4 regions of the Bradyrhizobium sp. SEMIA genome follow, and region 3 is predicted to be linked to each of the others. Evidence: predicted binding sites of a transcription regulator. Region 3 holds the regulator's gene; each other region holds the start of a gene.
The links. The regulator LexA, encoded in region 3, represses DNA repair genes until DNA is damaged. The targets are predictions, from matches to a motif close to TGTTCNNNNTGTGTTCNG.
Positions count from the first base shown of each region.

Region 1: a site for LexA is predicted at 2,240-2,257, ahead of FOM02_RS41670 (DNA recombination protein RmuC). Genes of this name have one in related genera too.
Region 2: a site for LexA is predicted at 1,901-1,918, ahead of FOM02_RS32580 (PA0069 family radical SAM protein). Genes of this name have one in related genera too.
Region 4: a site for LexA is predicted at 2,105-2,122, ahead of uvrA (excinuclease ABC subunit UvrA). Genes of this name have one in related genera too.

Region 1 covers NZ_CP046601.1:8,705,919-8,709,944, forward strand. The annotation lists gene truA (tRNA pseudouridine(38-40) synthase TruA) at 1-337, opposite strand, end outside; gene fmt (methionyl-tRNA formyltransferase) at 450-1,385, opposite strand; gene def (peptide deformylase) at 1,590-2,117, opposite strand; gene FOM02_RS41670 (DNA recombination protein RmuC) at 2,289-3,488, shown strand; gene FOM02_RS41675 (GIY-YIG nuclease family protein) at 3,619-3,921, shown strand.
Region 2 covers NZ_CP046601.1:6,758,299-6,762,324, forward strand. The annotation lists partial or broken gene FOM02_RS32575 (phosphoketolase) at 1-1,728, opposite strand, end outside; gene FOM02_RS32580 (PA0069 family radical SAM protein) at 1,940-3,106, shown strand; gene FOM02_RS32585 (VOC family protein) at 3,130-3,585, shown strand; gene FOM02_RS32590 (ribonuclease HII) at 3,660-4,026, shown strand, end outside.
Region 3 covers NZ_CP046601.1:2,272,737-2,276,762, reverse strand. The annotation lists gene FOM02_RS11005 (hypothetical protein) at 1-125, shown strand, start outside; gene glp (gephyrin-like molybdotransferase Glp) at 358-1,569, shown strand; gene lexA (transcriptional repressor LexA) at 1,746-2,447, shown strand; gene FOM02_RS10990 (hypothetical protein) at 2,647-2,871, shown strand; gene FOM02_RS10985 (hypothetical protein) at 3,078-3,512, shown strand; gene FOM02_RS10980 (GAF domain-containing protein) at 3,716-4,026, shown strand, end outside.
Region 4 covers NZ_CP046601.1:2,395,347-2,399,372, reverse strand. The annotation lists gene FOM02_RS11590 (outer membrane protein) at 1-60, shown strand, start outside; gene FOM02_RS11585 (outer membrane protein) at 296-985, shown strand; gene FOM02_RS11580 (outer membrane protein) at 1,154-1,906, shown strand; gene uvrA (excinuclease ABC subunit UvrA) at 2,218-4,026, shown strand, end outside.

The DNA.
Region 1 (4,026 bases), 3.3 Mb from region 3:
AGCGGTAATGCCGTTTCACGGCGGAGAAGCGCGCCTCGAATGTATCAGGAACGATCTCGGCCTCGAGCACCGCGATCGGATGCGGGCGCAGATGCGCATTGAGACCGTCGCGAAAACGGCCTGGCGGAAACTGCTTCTCGACATCGACATGCGCGACTTGGCCGCGCGCATGCACGCCGGCATCGGTGCGGCCGGCGCCGTGCACGCGCAGATCCGCGCCCGTCATCGCCTTCACCGCCGCTTCCAGCGCGCCCTGCACCGACGGCAGCGTGTCCTGGATCTGCCAGCCGAAGAACGGCGCGCCGTCATATTCGATGGTGAGCTTGTATCGGGGCATCGATCCAGCTTTATCCGGCGTCATTGCCGGGCTTGACCCGGCAATCCATCGCCCAAGAAGGAGTTTTGTTAGAAGATGGATACGCGGGTCAAGCCCGCGTATGACGAGTTGACTAGGTGAATTTAGCTCCCGCCCTCAAGGGCACGCCGCGCAGGAAGTCCGCGGCCTGCATGCGGGCCTTGCCTTCGCGCTGGAGCTCGATGATGCGGATCGCGCCCTCGCCGCAGGCGATGGTGAGGTGATCGTCGAGCACCGCGCCCGGTGAACCCACGCCCTTCGCCAATTCGCATCGCAGGATTTTGACGCGCGCGTTCTCGCTGACACCGTCAAGCTCGGCCCATGCGCCGGGAAACGGCGACAGGCCGTGGATGTGGCGGAGCACGGCGCGTGCGGGCTTGGTCCAGTCGATCCGTGCCTCGGCCTTGTCGATCTTGGCCGCATAGGTGACGCCGTCCTCGCTCTGCTGCTTGAGCTGGAGCCCGCCGCGGTCGAGCCCGGCCATGGCACGCACCATCAGGTCGGCGCCAAGGCGGGAGAGGCGATCGTGCAGATCGAGCGCGGTCATGGTGTCAGTGATCGGAAGCCGCTCGGCCATGGCGACGTCGCCGGTGTCGAGGCCGACATCCATCTTCATCACCATCACGCCGCTCTCGGCATCGCCTGCCATGATCGCGCGGTTGATCGGCGCCGCCCCGCGCCAGCGCGGCAGCAGCGAAGCGTGCAGATTGTAGCATCCGAGCTTTGGCGCATCGAGGATCGCCTGCGGCAGGATCATGCCGTAGGCGACGACGACGGCGGCATCGGCGTCGAACGCACGAAACTCTTCCAGCGCTTCCTCTGTCTTCAGCGTCTTCGGCGTCAGCACGGGCACGCCGAGCTTTCGCGCGGCTTCCTCGACCGGGGTCGGCTGCAATTGCAGCCCGCGCCGTCCGCCCGGTTTCGGCGCACGGGTGTAGACGGCCGCGATCTCGTGGCCGTGCGCGACCAGCTCGAGCAGCGTCGGCACGGAGAAATCGGGCGTGCCCATGAAGATCAGGCGGAGGGGCATCAACAGAACTCGCTGCGTTCCCTCCCCCCCTTGCGGGGGAGGGCTAGGGAGAGGGGTGCCACACGACGCGCTCTCTCGGCACAAGCGTTCGCGGCACGCACGTAATTCAGATGACGGATGGACTTCCGCCGGGGCTACCCCTCTCCCCCGCCCTCCCCCGCAAGGGGGGAGGGAGCGCAGGGAATGCGGAGCAGCATTAGAGACTCACTCGCCCGCGCGCTTGGCGGCTTTCTCGAACTTCTTCATCACGCGGTCGCGCTTGAGCTTCGACAGGTAGTCGACGAACAGCACGCCGTTGAGATGGTCGATCTCGTGCTGGATGCAGGTGGCGTAGAGGCCTTCGGCGTCCTCCTCATGCAGCTTGCCGTCGAGATCGGTGAAGCGCACGCGCACCTTCGCAGGGCGCTCGACCTCCTCGTAATATTCGGGGATCGACAGGCAGCCTTCCTCGTAAGTGGACAGCTCCTCGGAGGAGGCGATGATCTCGGGGTTGATGAACACGCGCGGTTCCGGCTTGGTCTCGCCGTCCTGGTTGGGCTTGGCGAGGTCCATGGTGATCAGGCGCAGCGGCTGCGCGACCTGGATCGCCGCAAGCCCGATTCCGGGCGCGTCGTACATGGTCTCGAACATGTCGTCGGCAAGCTTGCGGATCTCCGGCGTGACCTTCTCGATCGGCTTGGAGACCAGGCGCAGCTGCTTGTCGGGCAGGATGATGATTTCTCGTAGGGCCATGGCGGCGATTTAAGCCGCGCGCCGGATGCGGTCAATGCGGCCAGGAACCCGGCTCACGCTCCGCTCACGATAAAACTTCAGGTTTCGTTAACCATAAAACCTAAGGAGTTCTTTACCGAAATCGTTCCCCCTTCGTTCGCGACCGAGCGCGAATCGGTTAGAAGGGCTGGCATGAGCGAGATCATTTTCATGGCTGGCGACTGGCCGGTGCGCACCATCGATGCGCTGATCGGCTTCGGCGCGCTGGTCCTCATCCTGCTGGTTGTGATTGCGGTCGTGATCACTCGCTCGGGACGGCGCGGCGCGGAACTTGCCATGGCGCATGCGATCCGTGCCGACGAGCTCGAGGAGCGCCTCGCCCAGGTGCTGCACGCCCAAGCTGAGGCCTCCGGCCGGGTCGATGCCATGACCCAGGCGCTGGCCGGCCGTCAGGCCGAGATGGCGCGGGCGGTCAACGAGCGGCTCGATTCGGTGACCCACCGCGTCGGCCAGTCCATGGAACATTCGACCCGCAACACCATGGAGAGCCTGCGCGCGCTGCACGAGCGGCTCGGCATCATCGACAACGCGCACAAGAACCTCACCGACCTCACCACGCAGGTGACCACCTTGCGCGACGTGCTCGCCAACAAGCAGTCGCGCGGCGCCTTCGGCCAGGCGCGGATGGAGGCGATCGTCCAGGACGGACTTCCGAAAGGCTCCTACGAGTTCCAGTTCACGCTCTCGACCGGCAAGCGGCCGGACTGCGTCGTGTTCCTGCCCGACCAGCGCCCGCTCTGCATCGACGCAAAATTTCCGCTGGAGGCGATGACCGCGCTGCACGACGCCCGCACCGACGAGGAGCGGCGCGTGGCCACGCAGCGGCTGCGCGGCGACGTGATGAAGCATGTCAGCGACATCGCGGAAAAATATCTCGTCGCCGGCGAGACCCAGGAGATGGCGCTGATGTTCGTGCCGTCGGAATCGGTCTATGCCGAGATACACGACGGCTTCGACGACGTGATCCAGAAGGCCTATCGCGCTCGCGTCGTGCTGGTCTCGCCCTCGCTCCTGATGCTGGCGATCCAGGTGATGCAGCAGATCATGAAGGACGCGCGCATGCGCGATGCCGCCGACCAGATCCGCACCGAGGTGATCAAGCTCGGCGACGATCTCGGCCGCCTGCGCGACCGTGTGCTGAAGCTGCAAAAGCATTTTGCCGACGTGAACGAGGACGTCCGCCAGGTGCTGATCTCCGCCGACAAGATCGAGAAGCGCGCGGGGAGAATCGAGGAGCTCGATTTCAGCAAGACCGATGCGCCGGAAGGCCCGCGGCTGGTGGCGACGGGCGCACCGGAGCTGTTTCCGCGGAAGCTCCAGGCGGGGGAGTGAGATAGAGGCACACTGTCATGCCCCGCGAAGGCGGGGCATCCAGTATTCCGTGACAGTCGTGATTGAATCGAGACGCTGGTGATTACTGGATCGTCCGCCTTCGCGGACGATGACAGGGGTGAAGGCTGGCATGAGCGCACGCCATTACTACGTCTACATTCTCGCCAGCAGGATCGGCGGAACGCTATATATCGGCGTCACGAACGACATCATCCGCCGCGTGACGCAGCACAAGTCCAAACTCATCGAGAGCTTCACTGAAAAGTACGACGTCGCCCGGCTTGTCTACTTCGAGCAATTCGATGATCCCGAGAACGCGATCAAGCGGGAGAAGCGGCTCAAAAAGTGGAACAGGGCTTGGAAGATTCGACTGATCGAGCAGCACAACCCAAACTGGGATGATCCTTATCCCGGGATCGCCGGCCCACCATGACATACCTCGCCGCGCTGTCATACCCCGCGAAGGCGGGGTATCCAGTACGCCGCGGCGATTGTGGTTGAACCGAGACGCTGGTGTTTACTGGATCGTCCGCCTTCG
Region 2 (4,026 bases), 4.5 Mb from region 3:
GCGCAGGCAGTGATCGGCGATCCACAGCAGCGTGTTGGCATCCGGCGGGAAATAGATGCGGACGATGTCGGCCTTCTTGTTGGCGACGAGATCGACGAAGCCCGGATCCTGATGGCTGAAGCCGTTATGGTCCTGACGCCAGACATGCGAGGTCAGGAGATAATTGAGCGAGGCGATCGGGCGCCGCCATGGCAGATGCCGCGTCACCTTCAGCCATTTGGCATGCTGGTTGAACATGGAATCCACGATATGGATGAACGCCTCGTAGCAGGAGAAGAAGCCGTGGCGGCCGGTGAGGAGATAACCCTCGAGCCAGCCCTGGCAGAGATGCTCGCTCAGCACCTCCATCACGCGCCCGTCTTGCGCGAGATGCACATCGTAAGGTTCCGTTGGCTCCATCCAGACCCGCTCGGTCGCTTCGAACACTGCGTCGAGCCGATTTGACGCCGTCTCGTCCGGTCCCATGATGCGGAAGTTACGCGCGTCGGCATTGAGGCGAATGACGTCGCGCAGGAATTTGCCGAGCTCACGTGTCGCCTCCGCCACAACGCTGCCGGGCTGAGACACATCCACCGCAAAACTGCGGAAGTCCGGCAGCTTCAGCTCCTTCTTGAGCAGCCCGCCATTGGCATGCGGATTGGCGCCCATGCGCCTGGTACCGTCGGGGGCCAGCGCCTGAAGCTCGGGGATGAGCGCGCCGCTCTTGTCGAACAGCTTGTCCGGCTCATAGCTGCGCATCCAGTCTTCGAGAATCTTTAAGTGAGCCGGGTTCTCGCGGCAGCTCGCAACCGGCACCTGATGCGCGCGCCAGAAACCTTCGACCTTCTTGCCGTCGACTTCCTTCGGGCCGGTCCAGCCCTTCGGGCTGCGCAGCACGATCATCGGCCAGCGCGGCCGCTCGACCACCTTGCGTCCGTCGCGGGCGTGCTGCTGGATCGAGCGGATGCTGGCGAGCGCGACGTCGAGTGCGTCCGCCATGGCCTGGTGCATCAATTTGGGATCGTCGCCCTCGACGAACAGCGGCTCGTGGCCGAGCCCGCGGAAGAGGTCGCGGATCTCGCTGTCAGGCATCCGCCCGAGCACGGTCGGGTTGGCGATCTTGTAGCCGTTGAGATGCAGGATCGGCAGCACCGCGCCGTCGTGGGCGGGGTTCAGGAACTTGTTCGAATGCCAGGAGGCCGCGAGCGGGCCGGTCTCGGCCTCGCCGTCGCCGACGACGCAGGCGACGATCAAATCGGGATTGTCGAATGCCGCGCCATAGGCATGCACCAGCGCGTAGCCGAGCTCGCCGCCTTCGTGGATCGAGCCCGGCGTTTCCGGTGCCGCATGGCTCGGGATGCCGCCGGGGAAGGAGAACTGTCTGAAAAGTTTTCGCAATCCGTCCGCATCGCGCGCGATATCAGGATAGATCTCGCTGTAGCTGCCTTCGAGATAGGTGTTGGCGACCATGCCCGGGCCGCCATGGCCGGGCCCGCAGATATAGATCATGCTGAGATCAAGCGCGCGGATGACGCGGTTGAGATGGGCGTAGATGAAGTTCAGCCCGGGCGTCGTGCCCCAATGGCCAAGCAAACGCGGCTTGATGTGCTCGGGCCGCAGCGGCTCGCGCAGCAGCGGATTGTCCAGCAGGTAGATTTGCCCGACGGAGAGATAGTTGGCGGCGCGCCAATAGCGATCGAGCAGATCGAGGTCGCTGCTTGCGGCGGCCGATTGTTGTTGATTTGTCATTTTCATGCCGACCCTTCACCGGGGGATCGTCATCAACATTGTTCCAGCGTGATCGATCCCTGGGCCGCATCAAACTGGATCGTCCCGGCAAGCGTGTTGCGTGAGGTCAAAGCCGCGCGCCCGAAATTTGGGCGGCTACTGTGCATGGGGTTGTTTTCGAGTTTTTCGTTTGTGTTCTTGATTTGTTCCTATGCCGTGCTATCTTGGCTTCATGAGTCCAGCAGCATCCTCTCATGCTCTCAAGCACCCGCCGGTCACGGCGCCCTCCGAGCCGGCGGGTGCGGACTCTGATTTTCCCGAGCTCGGCGTCGCCATCGACCGCCAGCGCAGGCGAGGGCGGGGCGCCCAATCCAATGCCAGCGGCCGATATGAGGCCGAGGCCCGCGTCGCCTTCGACGATGGCTGGCAGAGCCTGGAAGATCTGCCGCCGTTCAAGACCATCGTCGGCGTCGACACCTCGCGCAAGGTGATCACCCGCAACGATTCCCCCGACATCGGTTTCGACCGGTCGATCAATCCCTATCGCGGCTGCGAGCATGGCTGCGTCTATTGCTTCGCGCGGCCGACGCATGCCTATCTCGGCCTGTCGCCGGGGCTCGACTTCGAGTCAAAACTGTTCGTGAAGCCCGAGGCGCCGTCGCTGCTCGAGAAGGAGCTTGCCGCGCCCGGCTACGAGCCGCGGATGATCGCGATCGGCACCAACACCGATCCCTATCAGCCGATCGAGCGCGAACGCAAAATCATGCGCGGCATTCTCGAGGTGCTGGAGCGCACCGGCCATCCCGTCGGCATCGTCACCAAATCGGCGCTGGTGGTGCGCGACATCGACATCCTCGCGCGGATGGCGAGGCGCAACCTCGCCAAGGTCGCGCTATCAGTCACCTCGCTCGATCCGAAGCTGGCGCGCACCATGGAACCGCGCGCCTCGACGCCGCCGAAGCGGCTGGAGGCGCTGAAGCAGCTCTCTGAGGCCGGCATTCCCACCACCGTGATGGTCGCGCCCGTGATCCCCGCGCTGAACGATTCCGAGATCGAGCGCATCCTCGATGCCGCCGCCCATGCCGGCGTCAAGGAAGCGTCGTACGTATTGCTGCGGCTGCCGCTGGAGGTGCGCGATCTCTTCCGCGAATGGCTGATGGCCAACTATCCGGACCGTTATCGTCACGTCTTCACGCTGATCCGCGACATGCGCGGCGGCCGCGATTACGACGCGAAATGGGGCGAGCGGATGAAGGGAACGGGACCGATGGCCTGGACCATCGGCCGCCGCTTCGAGATCGCCTGCGAGAGGCTTGGTCTCAACAAGCGGCGCTCGAAGCTGACGACTGATCACTTTGCCAAGCCGAAGCAGAACGGCGAGCAGCTCAGCCTGTTTTGATTGGGAAACGGAAGAGGCGTCGCATGAGCAAGGAACTCCCTCCGCCGGTACCGCGGCTTACTGTCATCACGCTCGGCGTCAGCGACATCCGCGCCAGCATCGCCTTTTACGACGCGCTCGGCTTTGCGCGCCGGCTGAAGGCGACCGGCGAGGCCGTCGCGTTCTACGACACCGGCGGCCCGGTGCTCGCGCTGTATCCCTGGGATCTGCTCGCGGCCGACGCCAAGTTGCCTGACGATCCGAGGCCATCGACCTTCCGCGGCACGACGCTCGCCTGGAACTGCCGGACACGCGAGGAGGTCGATGCGGTGCTAGCCTTCGCGCTTGGCAAGGGTGCTGCTCCGCTGAAGGCGGCGCATGAGACCGATTACGGCGGCTATTCCGGCTATTTTGCCGATCCCGACGGCCATACCTGGGAAGTGGTCGTCGCGCCCAGCATCGAGGTCGGCGAGGACCGGCGGGTGCATCTGGCGGAGTAGCGACGGTCTGAATAACGGGAATTGCGCAGGGTTCCCGGTTGCGCTGGCTGGATCGCTTGCGCACGATCCCGGCCATGATTCGGGACAAGTCCGCCAAGAAGCCGGCCAAAGACGCGCCCAAGGCCAGCGCTGCTGCGAAGAAGGCGGCGCCTGCCAAGGCGAAGGCAGCTGCCGTCAAGGCCGCGCCGGTCCTGCCGGGCAAGAAGGGCATCATCGCGATCGCGCCGCCGAGCTTCCGCCGCGAGCGCGCGCTGATCAAGCGCCCGGTCGCCGGCTGCGACGAGGCCGGCCGCGGGCCGCTGGCCGGCCCCGTGGTGGCTGCCGCCGTGATTCTCGACCCCGATCGCATCCCGCGCGGCATCGACGATTCCAAGCGCCTGACCGCTGAGGAGCGCGAAAAGCTGTTCGACAAGATCTGCGCCACCGCGCAGGTCTCGGTCG
Region 3 (4,026 bases):
CTGAGCTCTCCGCCAAGCTGATCAGCAAGGCCGCCGACCTGAAATCGCAGGCCGATCCGCTGCCCGACAAGGATCAGAGTCCCAAAGCGCCGGACGTCAGTCCGGACGAGCAGCCGGGGAGTTGACCGATGCTGGCCGTGGCACTCGTCCTTCTCGTCCTCGCCATGGCCATCCTCGTCCCGGTCTGTCTCGCCTTCTGGATCATGCCGCGGCGGACTTGACGTCTATCCCTCACTGCAGAGCGGACAACGCAGGATGAATCATCCTGCGTGATCGCCTTTTTGCCTCTGCGCCTGCACTCGGCTAGAACTCTCGCCGCCGATTTGCCCGAACGGGGCGCAGCTGGAGTTTTCACCCGTGGCCCTGATGCCGGTTTCTGACGCGCTTGCCGCGGTGCTTGCCGGCGCAGAGCCGCTGCCTGAAGAAATGCTCGCCCTCGACCAGGCCTTCCAGCGCGTGCTTGCCCACGACGTCGCGGCGCGGCGCACCCAGCCGCCGCAGGCGATGTCGGCGATGGATGGCTATGCGGTGCGTGCGGCCGACGCCGCCAAGATCGATTCCCAGCTCACCGTGATCGGCGAGGTCGCGGCGGGGCGGCCGTTTGCAGGATCGGTCGGCGCCGGCGAAGCCGTGCGGATCTTCACCGGCGGCGTCGTTCCCGACGGCGCAGACGCGGTCGTGATCCAGGAGGACACGGTTGCGGACGGCAGGCGCATCACGATCAAGGAAGCGGCCGTGACGGGACGACACATCCGCCCCGCCGGTGTCGATTTCAGCGAGGGCGACGTGCTGCTGCGCAAGGGCATCCGGCTGACGGAGCGCGACCTCGCGCTCGCCGCCGGCATGAATCACCCGTTTCTACCCGTCCACCGCCGCCCGAAGGTCGCGATTCTCGCCACCGGCGACGAGCTGGTGATGCCGGGCACCACGCCTGGCCCCGGCCAGATCGTCTATTCCAACGGCTATGCCCTGCACGCGCTCGCCCGCAGCGAGGGCGCCGATACCGTCGATCTCGGTGTTGCCGCCGATACCCTGGACGCCACCACCGCGGGCATACGCCGCGCCCGCGCGAGCGGCGCCGACATCCTGATCACCACCGGCGGCGCCTCGGTCGGCGACCACGATCTGGTCCAGCAGGCGCTGAAGGCCGAGGGCACCGCGATGACGTTCTGGAAGATCGCGATGCGGCCCGGCAAGCCGATGATGCATGGAAGGTTGGCGGCGATGCGCGTGATCGGCCTGCCCGGCAATCCCGTGTCATCCTATGTGTGCGCCTTCCTGTTCATGGTGCCGCTGATTCGGGCGCTGTCGGGCCGCTCCGTGATTCACCATCGCCGCGAGCGCGCGGTGCTGGGCCGCGACGTCGGCGCCAACGACCAGCGCGAAGATTATCTGCGCGCACGCCTGGAGACGCGCGACGACGGCACGCTGATCGCCCTTCCCGTCAATCACCAGGATTCCTCGCTGCTTGCGAATCTCGCTGCGGCACAGGCACTTCTCGTGCGCGCGCCGTTCGCGCCGAAGGCCGAAGCCGGCACACCTTGCGAGGTGCTGCGCCTGCCGGTCTGAACGCGCTGGCCACACGCGTGACGCGAACTTTGTCGCGTTCACGGTAAATTAAGCAGTTGCGGAACATGTATCGAACATATAGTGTCCGTTCATGATTTGTTTCGAGCATGCAGCGGCTTATCGCTGAATTCAGCGTCTCGGAATCGAACGACATCAACCGGGGGATTTTGGTCGAGATGTTAACGCGCAAACAGTACGAGCTCCTGCGGTTCATCAGCGAGCGACTGAAGGAAAGCGGCGTACCGCCCTCCTTCGACGAGATGAAGGACGCGCTCGATCTGCGCTCGAAATCAGGCATCCATCGCCTGATCACCGCGCTCGAGGAGCGCGGCTTCATCCGCCGCCTGCCCAACCGCGCCCGCGCCATCGAGGTGATCAAGCTGCCCGAGCTGCAGGCGGCCGCCGGCAATCGCCGCGGCTTCACGCCGAGCGTCATCGAGGGCAATCTCGGCAAGGTCCGCACGACCTCCAGCCCGCCTGCGGACGAGGGCGAGCGTCCCGTCGCGGTGCCGGTGATGGGCCGGATCGCGGCCGGCACGCCGATCGAGGCGTTGCAGACCCGCAGCCACACCATCAGCGTCCCGCCCGATATGCTCGGCTCGGGCGAGCACTACGCGCTCGAAGTGCGCGGCGATTCCATGGTGGAAGCCGGCATCCTCGACGGCGACATGGCGCTGATCCAGCGCAACGAGAGCGCCGACACCGGCGACATCGTGGTGGCGCTGATCGACGACGAGGAAGCGACCTTGAAGCGCTTCCGCCGCCGCGGCGCCTCGATCGCGCTCGAGCCCGCCAATGCGGCCTATGAGGTGCGCATCCTTCCGCCGAACCGGGTCAAGATTCAGGGCAAGCTGATCGGGCTTTATCGGAAGTACTGATACCGCAAGTACTAGGCGCGCTGTCCGCGCGCTTCGATCGGCATCGCCGACTAGAGATCGGAGCGGATGATTGTCCGCTCGCGCTGGATAGTCTTTCTGGTTTCGCGCAGATTATCCGGCCCCTCCTCCGGCGCTACATCCTCGCCACGCCGCACGAAGCAGCACCGCTTCGGAAAGGCTTTCGGTTCGAGGAGATGCCATGCGCAAGATCATCCTGAGCACAGTAGCAGCGGCGCTGATCGCAGCATCAGCATCGCAAGCCGTTGCCGCACCATCGCACCGCCATGCCCGTAAGAACGTGGCCAAGGAGACGGCCAAGGAAACGGCAATGAGCGAGCAAGTCCGCAACGCGCGCAATGCGCTCACGCAACCATCGCAACCGGTCTGGCCATACTCCGGTTGGTCGGCGCCGGCTGGCCGCTGAGCTGGCCACTGATACGCCCACCGAATGCACGAAAGCAGGCTTTGTTCCCGGGGGATTCGGGAAAGATAATGTGATCGCACGCTGCGGCAGCGAGCCGCAGATTTGCCTATAACCGGGCAGACGCTATGATGCTTCCACTCTGATAGAGGCCTGCGCCTCGTAAGACAGAGGCGCGGGTTGCTATCTCCGCATGAGGAGCACCCACGATGTGTGACTACAGCCTGCATGCCGTCGCATCGCGCCCTGCCGAGGTCGGCGAGACGATCGTGACGACAACGTTCCGCGGCACCTCGACGCGCGGCTTTGCCTCCGCGGCCGATCCGACCGTCGCGGTCTGCCTGCTGCCGGGAACGGAGCTCGCCTTCGCCGACAACGTCCGCTACGACAATCGCTGGATCTGGACGCGCACCGTCAACTCGCGTGTCGGCAAGTTCGGCAAGATTGATCCGCACATTCCCGATCGCCATCATGACGCGATCGAATTCCCCGACGGCAAATACGTGCTGGTGACTCAGCTCGTCGAAGGCCAGCAGGCAACCGTGCTGCAACTGCCCGTGACCCAGCCGCTCGGCGAGCGCGAGCACAAGCCGCAGGTCAGTGCCGAGAACCGCCCGACGACGCCGCGTCTGCCGATCGGTTGAAGCAGATATCCCCGGCCGCCAGGTCGGAGCCCGGAATTGAGATCGCCATCGCCGGCCGCGGCCGGCGACGTGGTGTTGTTTGTGTCTCTCGATATCCCACCTTCCCGTCGCACGAAGTTTGCGCGGCGCTGCCTGAATTTTGAACGTCCGTTTCACAGGCAAATGGCCGATGCTGTTCCGGCTTGGGACGGCGGACGGACTCGATGAAAACCTTCATTCGTGTCGTTGAACTCTGGGTGCCCGACAGGACGCGCATGCGTCTGGAATTCGGCGGCGGCCTCTACGGCGAAGGGCTGTCCGCGTTCAGGGCTGTGAGCGAAGATCTGCACTTCGGATATGACGAGGGGCTCCCCGGCAAGGCCTGGGCGTCCGGCCACCCGGTGATCCTCACCAAATTCGCCAACTCCTATTTCAAACGGACCGACCAAGCCCTTGCAGCCGGTCTCACCTGCGGCGTCGCGGTGCCGGTCTTTGCAGGCGAATTCCTGCAAGCGGTGATGGTGCTGTTCTGCGG
Region 4 (4,026 bases), 120 kb from region 3:
GATATGGGCCTCGTTCGCGTGAACTATCGCTGGGGCGGCCCGGCCATCGCGAGATACTGATATCCATCTGATATCATTTGGAGATCAAAGGCCGGCCTCGCGCCGGCCTTTTTGCTGGATGCGAGCGGCGCGACAATGTGTCAGCAATTGTGACGTTTTGCGGCTGTCGTGGCTTTTGAGAGACACAACTTGCGGCTTTGGTGGTGTAAGCACGCCGTCAGTTGGACCACAGCGTCCGATGCCCTTCTGCGCGCGGAAGGCAACAACAGAAACTGGGACTGGGATTTTGATTGAGATGAAGAAGGTTTTGTTGGCTTCGGCCTGTTTGTTCGCTCTGGCTGCCCCCGCGTCGGCGGCTGATCTCGCGGCTCGCCCGTACACGAAGGCTCCGGTGGCTGTGGCCTCGGTCTACAACTGGAGCGGCTTCTACCTCGGTATCGTCGGCGGCGGCGCCTGGGAAAACGCTTCGGGTGACCCGAAGATGAAGGGTGGCTTCGTCGGCGGCACCGCCGGCTACAACTGGCAGACCGGCAATGTCGTGTTCGGCATCGAGGCCGACGGCGCTTGGGCTGACGTCAGCGCGACGGCGACCGGCGCGACCGTCGTCCCGGGCTTCGGCGTCGTGACCGCGACCGCCACCTCGAAGACCGACGCCATGGGCACGGTGCGTGGCCGCATCGGCTGGGCCGTCAACAACGTCCTGTTCTACGGTACGGGCGGCTACGCCTGGATCGACAACAAGATCACCCTCTCCGCGCTCGGCGTGAGCGCGTCGGACAGCAAGTGGCACTCCGGCTGGACCGTCGGTGCGGGCGTCGAAGCGTTCATCGCGCCGCAGTGGTCGATCAAGGGCGAGTACCTGTATCGCAGCCTCGCTGGCGAGACCTACTTCGCCGGCGCCCTGCCCACCGGCACGCTCAACTTCCACACCGTGCAGGTCGGCGTGAACTATCACTTCGGCGGCCCGATCGTCGCCAAGTACTGATCTCAAGAAGTACTGAGCTTCGTCTCACGACCGACGTCACATCGTCACGAAAGGCCGGCCTCGCGCCGGCCTTTTTGTTTTCGCGCGACCTCGCGCCCAACCGTCATGGAATCGAGAGTGCGGTGTGCATTGCGCCGCTGATTGGCTCCGATGCGTTGGGGAATTGACATGAAGACGTTGGTGCTGGCCTCGGTCAGCTTGCTCGCGCTCGGCGCGCTCGCACCGGCCGGTGCTGCCGATCTGCCGCTGTACAAGGCGCCGGTGGCGCCCGTGCTCGCCTATGACTGGATCGGCGCCTATGTCGGCATCAATGGCGGCGGCGGCCTTGCGCACGCCTGCTGGAGCGTCGTCGCTGTCGCCGGCGTTCCCATCGACCCGGCCGTCGGCGAGGGCTGTCACAATGCGAGTGGCGGCACAGTGGGTGCTCAACTCGGATATCGCTGGCAGAAGGCGCGCTGGGTGCTCGGCGTGGAAGCCCAGGGCAACTGGGCCGACTTCAAGGGCAGCAATGTCAGCTTCGTGCTGGCGCCGCTCAACAACCGGACCACGATCAACAGCTTTGGCCTGTTCACCGGCCAGCTCGGCTACACCGTGAACAGCCTGCTGTTCTACGGCAAGGCGGGCGCAGCCGTCGCGCACGACAGATACGACGAATTCATTCCGGGCGTTGGCGTCGTGTCCAATACCCTGAGCCAGACCCGCTGGGGCTATAGCGCCGGCTTTGGCGTGGAATACGCCTTCGCGGAGAATTGGTCCGTCGGCGGCGAGTACGACCATCTGTTCCTCGGGCATCACGGCGGCGACCTCGCCAGCGCGATCCTCGTCCCACCCGTGCGTACCGAACGGATCGGCCAGGACATCGATATCGGACTGATCCGCGTCAACTATCGCTGGGGCGGCCCCGTCGTCGCCAAATACTGATCCGCCAAAGACCAATCCCCAAGGGACTCCTCCAGGTCCTGCTTGAATGCGGATTGCCCCCAAGATCCGCATCTAAACGCGAACAAAGGGCCGGCCACGTGCCGGCCCTTTGCCTGTTCCGCGCCCTGCTCCTGCCAGATGCCGCCAGTGCGCCAACAATCCGTTGACGATTCGCAACTGCCTCTGGAAATCCGTCGCCGTTCTTCCTACGTTCGCTGCCATACCCATCGGCGCCGATCCCGGTTCCGGGCGAAGCGTGCCTTTTCGTTGGCGCGATCGCGCGCTTTTGGGATTCCTTGAGGGCAACTCGGATGGATGAAGTGATCAAGGCGAAGCGCCAACAGCAGAACGCGGGCTCGAGCCTGCGCGCAATTACGATCCGTGGTGCGCGCGAGCACAACCTCAAGAACATCGACGTCGAGATTCCCCGCGACAAGCTCGTGGTCTTCACCGGGCTCTCCGGCTCCGGCAAATCCTCGCTCGCCTTCGACACCATCTATGCCGAGGGCCAGCGCCGCTACGTCGAGTCGCTCTCGGCCTATGCCCGCCAGTTCCTTGAGATGATGCAGAAGCCTGACGTCGACCAGATCGACGGCCTGTCGCCGGCGATCTCGATCGAGCAGAAGACGACCTCGAAGAATCCGCGCTCGACCGTCGGTACCGTGACCGAGATCTACGACTACATGCGCCTGCTCTGGGCCCGCGTCGGCGTGCCCTATTCGCCGGCCACGGGCCTGCCGATCGAAAGCCAGACCGTCTCGCAGATGGTCGACCGCGTGCTGGCCCTGCCGGAAGGCACCCGCCTCTATCTGCTCGCCCCGGTCGTGCGCGGCCGCAAGGGCGAGTATCGGAAAGAGCTCGCCGAATGGCTCAAGAAGGGCTTTCAGCGCGTCAAGATCGACGGCACCTTTTACGAGCTGGCCGAAGCGCCCAGCCTCGACAAGAAATTCCCGCACGACATCGACGTCGTGGTCGACCGCATCGTGGTCCGTGCCGACATCGGCCAGCGCCTCGCTGAGAGCTTTGAGACCGCGCTGAAGCTGGCCGAAGGCCTTGCCGTCGTCGAGTTCGCCGATGCGCCCGCGGCCGCGCCTGCCGAGGAAAAGAAGAAGACCGCAAAGATCCACGACAAGAGCGGCCCCGAGCGCATCCTGTTCTCGGAAAAGTTCGCCTGCCCTGTCTCCGGCTTCACCATCCCCGAGATCGAGCCGCGCCTGTTCTCGTTCAACAACCCCTATGGCGCGTGTCCTGCCTGCGGCGGCCTCGGTGTCGAGCAACATGTCGACGAGGACCTCGTCATCCCCGACAGGGAGCTCGCCATCGGCAAGGGCGCGATCGCGCCCTGGGCCAAATCGTCGTCGCCCTATTACACGCAGACGCTGACGGCGCTCGGCAAGCACTACAAGTTCACGCTGACCACCAAATGGAAGGATCTGCCCAAGAAGACGCAGACCGCGATCCTCCATGGGTCGGGCGAGGACGAGATCAAGTTCTCCTACGAGGACGGCGTCCGATCCTACGACACCAAGAAGCCGTTCGAGGGCGTCATCACCAACATCAACCGCCGCTACCGGGAAACCGAGAGCGAATGGGCGCGCGAGGAGCTCGCGAAATACTTCCACGACGTGCCCTGCGGCGCCTGCAACGGTTTCCGGCTCAAGCCCGAGGCGCTCTGCGTCAAGGTCGGGGCTAAGCATATCGGCGAGATCTCGGAGCTGTCGGTCAGGAAGGCCGGCGAATGGTTCGAGACCGTGCCGGCGGCGCTGAACGCGCAGCAGAACGAGATCGCCGGCCGCATCCTGAAGGAGATCCGCGAGCGCCTGACCTTCCTGCTCGACGTCGGCCTCAACTATCTTACCCTGTCCCGCTCCTCCGGCACGCTGTCCGGCGGCGAGAGCCAGCGCATTCGCCTGGCCTCACAGATCGGCTCGGGCCTGACGGGCGTGCTCTACGTGCTCGACGAGCCCTCGATCGGCCTGCACCAGCGCGACAATGCGCGCCTGCTCGACACGCTGAAGAGGCTTCGCGACCTCGGCAACACCGTGGTCGTAGTCGAGCATGACGAGGACGCCATCCGCCTCGCCGACTACGTCCTCGACATCGGCCCCGGCGCCGGCATG